Regions from separate parts of the Bacillus sp. ABR genome, predicted to be linked through region 1. Evidence: a T-box and tRNA genes for the amino acid it is inferred to sense, from the RefSeq annotation. Region 1 holds a T-box; the other holds one or more tRNA genes.
What was found. The T-box of region 1 lies ahead of thrS (threonine--tRNA ligase). A T-box ahead of a tRNA ligase gene usually reads a tRNA of that ligase, here a tRNA-Thr.
Positions count from the first base shown of each region.

Region 2: it has a tRNA-Thr gene. The T-box ahead of thrS (threonine--tRNA ligase) is inferred to sense a tRNA for this amino acid. The anticodon was not compared.

Region 1 covers NZ_JAOYSL010000006.1:61,788-65,062, forward strand. Annotated here, with positions in the region: gene thrS (threonine--tRNA ligase) at 1-1,856, opposite strand, end outside; T-box leader at 1,910-2,134, opposite strand; T-box leader at 2,172-2,395, opposite strand; gene OIT90_RS17370 (HNH endonuclease) at 2,585-3,275, opposite strand, start outside.
Region 2 covers NZ_JAOYSL010000004.1:9,028-12,302, forward strand. Annotated here, with positions in the region: gene OIT90_RS13510 (MurR/RpiR family transcriptional regulator) at 1-832, opposite strand, end outside; gene murQ (N-acetylmuramic acid 6-phosphate etherase) at 847-1,758, opposite strand; tRNA gene OIT90_RS13520 (tRNA-Glu) at 1,979-2,053, shown strand; tRNA gene OIT90_RS13525 (tRNA-Val) at 2,060-2,135, shown strand; tRNA gene OIT90_RS13530 (tRNA-Thr) at 2,139-2,211, shown strand; tRNA gene OIT90_RS13535 (tRNA-Tyr) at 2,240-2,324, shown strand; tRNA gene OIT90_RS13540 (tRNA-Gln) at 2,329-2,400, shown strand; gene rocF (arginase) at 2,537-3,275, shown strand, end outside.

The sequences.
Region 1 (3,275 bases):
ATTTGCTTTGAAGTCTTTTCTCCGTGCTGTCTAATATTTAGTGTGTTGTCTTGCATTTCTGTATCGCCAATGACAGCGATATAAGGGATTTTTTGCATTTGTGCTTCTCTCATTTTATAGCCAAGTTTTTCATCACGCTCATCGATTATTGCTCTTATTCCGATACTTCTTAATTGCTGCTGCACCTTTAAGCAGTGATCAAGGTGAACAGTTGAGACTGGGATGATTTGTACTTGTACTGGTGCTAGCCATAATGGAAAGACACCCGCAAAATGCTCAATGAGAATGCCAAGGAAACGATCTAGAGAACCAAAAATGGCGCTGTGAATCACAACTGGCCGTACCTTTTCATTATTTTCGTTGATATATGTTAAATCAAATTTCTCAGGCATTTGAAAATCCAGCTGAATTGTGGCGCACTGATGGCTCCGCTGCAGGGCATCTTTAATATGAAAATCGATCTTCGGGCCATAAAATGCCCCATCTCCTTCATTTAGCTGATAGTCGACCTTTAGACGATCAAGCACATTTTTTAGTGCTGTTTCGGATATTTCCCAAATGGCATCATCCCCTAAGGCTTTTTCTGGACGAGTGGATAGCTCGACGGAATACTCAAACCCAAATGTCCGATACACATGATCAACTAATTGGAAAATCCGTTTGATTTCAGCTTCGATTTGATCTTCTCTTAAAAAAATGTGAGCATCATCTTGGCAAAATGTCCTGACCCTGAACAATCCATTTAACGCTCCGCTAAATTCATGACGATGCACCTGGCCAAACTCAGCCATTCTGATCGGGAGGTCTCTGTATGAATATAAGCTGTTTTTGAACATGAGCATATGCCCTGGACAGTTCATCGGTTTTAAAGCAAAGCTTGTATGGTCTACTTCTGAGAAATACATATTTTCATGATAATGATCCCAGTGCCCTGACTTTTCCCAAAGCTCTTGGTTCATCATAAACGGTGTACTCACTTCTTCGTAATGCGCTTTTCCTCGCACTTCTCTTGAAAAGGCCATTAATTCATTTCTGACAATCTGACCTTTTGGTAAATAAAACGGCATGCCTGGTGCTTCTTCTGAAAACATAAAGAGGGATAACTGCTTCCCTAATTTCCGGTGATCACGTTTATTTGCTTCTTCCATGAAATGAAGATAATCAGCTAGATGATTTGGATGCTGAAACGCTACACCATACACTCGCTGCAAGACATCCTGATTGCTATCTCCCCGCCAATAAGCCCCTGCAACACGTGTTAGTTTAAATGACTTTAAGTACCCTGTAGAAGGTACATGCGGCCCGCGGCATAAATCTACAAATTCTCCTTGCTGATAAACTGTGATGGCTTCTTGAGAGGGTAACCCTTTTAAAATATCCAGCTTATATGGATCATGTGCAAACAGCGCTTCTGCTTCTTTGTAAGAGACCTCTTTTCTTTGGATGGGATGATTCTCATTTATGATGTTTTTCATCTCTTTTTCAATTTCTTCCAAATCCTCTACGCTTAATGTTTGATCGAGCTTCATATCATAGTAAAATCCATTTTCAATGACAGGTCCGATCCCCAGTGTGACATTGTCATATAACCTTTTCACAGCCTGGGCTAATACGTGTGCTGATGTATGGCGCAGCACTTCAACCCCTTCTTTTGAATCAAGTGTGACAATAGACAGCCCAGCATCGCTGTTTAGCTTTTCACTTAAATCAACCATTTGATCATTGACCTTTCCCGCCACTGCTTTTTTTCTTAAGCTCGGACTAATATGGGAGGCAACATCTGCAACAGTCGTACCTGCGGGAAACTCCTTTATCTTTCCATCTGGAAATTGAATCTTCACCATGTTTTCTCTCATAACTGACACACCTTTCCTATTTTTTGAAATAAAAAAAACACACCCATCCCTCATAGAGGGACGAATGTGTAATCCGTGGTTCCACCCAAATTCCCATAACGCGTATTCGCTTTATGGCTCTGGTGCCGTAACGCGGCATTGACGGTATTGGATACTGCAATTTTCCCCAATACAGCTCAAAGGTGGTAAGACAGCTTTTCTGCGTTAGGAAGATTTCAGCGTGACTTCCCTCTCTGGTAACCGATAAAAGCTGCTCATGTCCTTTTCAAAGCAATGATCCTATATGAGTGTACAAAAAAACACACCCATCCCTCATAGAGGGACGAATGTGTGATCCGTGGTTCCACCCAAATTCCCATAATGCGTATTCGCTTTATGGCTCTGGTGCCGTAACGTGGCGTAGACGATATTGGATACTGTAATTTCCCCAATACAGCTCAAAGGTGGTAAGACAACTTTTCTGTGTTAGGAAGATTTCAGCGTGACTTCCCTCTCTGATAACCAGTAAAAATGGCTCATGTCCTTTTCTTCGCTTTTAATTTCTCCATATCTTACATGATGATGATGGATGATGTAAAGCTTTATTTTGAGTAAAGCTAATGAAATTCATTCTTTAAAATGGCATTTTGAGTGATTTTACTCAGGCTATAATCAATTTGTCCTAAATACTCAATTAGCATCCTAATGTAGGTAGTAATCTTAAGCCAGCCATAATTCCCTTAGATTTCTCAATCCTGATAATACGTGTATAACTGTGAAATTTCTATATCAATTCCACCTTTAAGAAGTCTCTCTCTCCTACTGTGAAATAGCTTATCTAATATTTCTTTCTTGTCCTCAAATCGTCCATAATGGATTTTCTTATGACAGACTAAACAAATTGAAACAATATTAGCATGGATGTCTAAACTGTGATCAAATTGATCCTGATATTGCATTGGTATCAAGTGGTGAGCCTCTACATAATTCTCTCCATTAAACTTAGAAATAAAATGCTTATGCTGTTTATCGAACTCACATAAATAATCTGCATCAGCAACAGCTCCAACTGCATATTTAGGATTTCTACTCCATACCTTTTTATTTTTCACTAACCTATGTTTAGGCTTATCTTTTGGCTTATCCTCAATATCAGCTCTGCCGACATCAGCAGGATTTCCTATTAGGTACTTTTCAAACTCCTGCTCCTCTTTAAATAGCTCTGCTTGCAACTCAGAATCATCATAATATTCAATGTATTTTTTAAAATGATTTAAAGCTACACTATACATCCTATGTCCTTTTTCATTCTTCTTTTTGAACTCTGGATTACTAAGAATTTCATCAATAAAGGCAGCATCAGTTAAATTAAATAAATTAATCTTCTGTAATCCATAGTCTCCTAATTCTGAGGATATTGTGCCGATCGCTTTAGAGTAT
Region 2 (3,275 bases), on a different contig from region 1:
GGATGGCATGCCTTGTCTTGTCAATATATTGGGCTGTCTCTTCATATTGACGAGAAGCTAAACTGAGGAACAAGACATCAATTAAGTAGAGCTGTGCCATTCTAGAGGAAGTGGCAGCACTGCGAAAAGGTGCTTCATTGGAACCGGACGTCGATAGGTGAACATCACATAAAGCAGAAACGCTAGTATGACCTGGATGTGTTAAAGCAATGGTTTTCACTTGGTTGTCTTTTGCGAGCTGAAGGGCTTGAATGATGTCTAACGTTTCTCCTGAAAAGGAGATACCAAACACAATGTCATTCTCTCCTGCATTTGCGATGACCGTAGATGCAATGTGCATGTCAGTGAAGGCTGTCGCTGCATAGTTAATTCTGAGAAATTTCTGCTGGGCATCAGCTGCGACGATGCCAGATGCACCAACACCGATAAAATGAATTTGGTTTGCATTCAGCAGTAATTGAACAGCCTTTTCTAAAGCATCTGCATTTAAAATAGAAGCGGTGTCCTTAATCGATTGAATCGAGTTTCCAGCTGTTTTTTGAATAATGGATTGAAGTGGTTCATCTTGTTCGATATCTCTGTAGCCTTGTTTATCGTCATGCATCAAGTCTCCAGCGATCCGCATTTTTAAATCTTGATAGCCATCCAGCCCGAGAGATTTACAAAGACGGATGACTGCAGAGCTGCTTGCGCCGGCTGCCTGACTGATTTCGTGTACTGTACTTTTAATGACTTTGTCAGGATGGGCAAGGATATAGTCTGCAATGATTTTTTCAGATTGGGGGAGCTTTGATTTGATTGTGTGTAGTAGGGTAAGTCCGCCTGCTGACATGAGCTCTGCCTCCTTTAGGATTGATAACGTGAGATCGCTTTGTCGATATGACCATTCGTTTTGCTCAGTAAATCTTTGGCTGTTTTCTTGTCTGTGTTTGTTTGGAGCATGACGATGGCGGTTTTGACTTCTAAGTCTGCTGCTTCGAGAGTCTTCACGGCTTGTTCGTAGGAAGCATTTGTCACATGTTGAATGATGGTGATGGCGCGTTCTTTTAATTTATGATTGCTGACTTTTACATCAACCATCAAGTTTTCATATACTTTGCCTTGTCTGATCATGACTGAGGTGGAAAGCATATTTAAAATCATTTTATGAGCGGATGCTGCTTTCATTCTTGTTGACCCAGTGATGGCTTCTGGTCCTACAATGACCTCAATGGCGCAATCTGCAAGCTCGCTAATTTCTGCTTGTTCATTGCAGCTGAGTGCTACTGTTTTAGCTCCAATTGACTTTGCATAGTTTAAAGCGCCGATGATATAAGGTGTCCTGCCGCTTGCGGCAATTCCGACGACTGTATCTTTTGATGTCAGGTGGATGTGTACTAAATCCTGTTTGCCGGCTTCTTCACTATCTTCCACATCTTCGGCAGCTTGAGAAAAAGCTGAGTCTCCGCCTGCCATGATGCCTACAATGACATCAGGTGAGACGCTATAGGTTGGGGGACATTCGACAGCATCCATTACGCCAATTCGGCCGCTTGTTCCGGCGCCTAAATAAACGAGTCTGCCTCCATTTGAGATGGATTCATAGGCAAAGTCACTTGCTGTTTTGACATGGGGAAGTACAAGGTTGACTGCTTGAGCGACCTTCCTATCTTCTTCATTAATCATCTGGAGTATTTCAAGCGGATTTGCTTGAGAAATTCCCATTGTGTTGGGGTTTCTTGATTCTGTTGTCAAAGAACGCAGTTGAGATGGCTGCATGTGACATACCTCCTTATTTCTTCATTTTCAGTATATTGAGTATGATATGAAATTTCAATATTATATTTGAATATTGAAATTATATTTCAGCCGAAATGTTGAATAAATAGGGAGTAAATAGTTAGAAAATAAAAAAAATAAAAATCCCCTTTACAAAAGGGGGACAACCTGTATATAATAACTTTTGTCAGCTTCACGGAAACAACAAACTTGACAAACTGGCCCGTTGGTCAAGCGGTTAAGACACCGCCCTTTCACGGCGGTAACACGGGTTCGAATCCCGTACGGGTCACCATGATGTGGAGGATTAGCTCAGCTGGGAGAGCATCTGCCTTACAAGCAGAGGGTCGGCGGTTCGAGCCCGTCATCCTCCACCATATGCCGGTGTAGCTCAACTGGTAGAGCAACTGACTTGTAATCAGTAGGTTGGGGGTTCAAGTCCTCTTGCCGGCACTGTTTTATCTTTATCAATTCCATATGTGGAGGGGTAGCGAAGTGGCTAAACGCGGCGGACTGTAAATCCGCTCCCTCCGGGTTCGGCGGTTCGAATCCGTCCCCCTCCACCATTTTTGGGCTATAGCCAAGCGGTAAGGCAACGGACTTTGACTCCGTCATGCGTTGGTTCGAATCCAGCTAGCCCAGTTAAGACACCTTTTTGAAAAAGGTGTCTTTTTTTATGTTGGCAGAGGGACTGTATAACTATTCAAAATGTTGTCGAGTTGAGTCAGAAGGCATCAAGAAAGTAAAATATAAGCATGAACGGAAAGGGGATGTACATATGGGAGAGCAAAAGAAGGTCACGATTATTGGAGTTCCAATGGACTTGGGTCAAACGAGAAGGGGCGTCGATATGGGCCCGAGTGCGATTCGTTGTGCAGGCGTAAAAGAAAAATTGGAAACGCTCTCATTTGATGTAGAGGATCTTGGAGATATTCCAGTTGAACAAAGAGATGATGAGAAAGGTTTATATACAAGTGAAAAGCTGAAAAATTTGACGGAGAATGCTGGGGCAAATCAGCTGCTTGCTGAGAAGGTTGACAGTATTGTGCAATCTGGTTCGTTTCCGCTCATTTTAGGCGGTGATCACAGCATTGCGATTGGCACACTTGCTGGGGTAGCCAAGCATTATGAAAACTTAGGGGTCATTTGGTATGATGCACACGGGGATTTGAATACGGAGGAAACCTCTCCTTCTGGAAATATTCATGGCATGCCGCTTGCTGTCAGTCTCGGTTTTGGGCATGCTGATTTAACGAATATTGGCGGTTATTCGCCTAAATTGAAGCCTGAAAATGTCGTTATAATTGGTGCTCGATCTTTAGATGAAGGAGAGCGGGCATTGATTCGAGAGAAAGGCATTAAAGTGTATACGATGCATGAAATTGATCGTTTAGGGATGACAAGGGTGATGGAGGAAGCGATTGCGTATCTAAAGGAGAGAACAGATGGTGTCCATCTGTCGCTTGATTTAGATGGATTAGATCCAGCGGAATGCCCTGGTGTAGGTACTCCGGTAG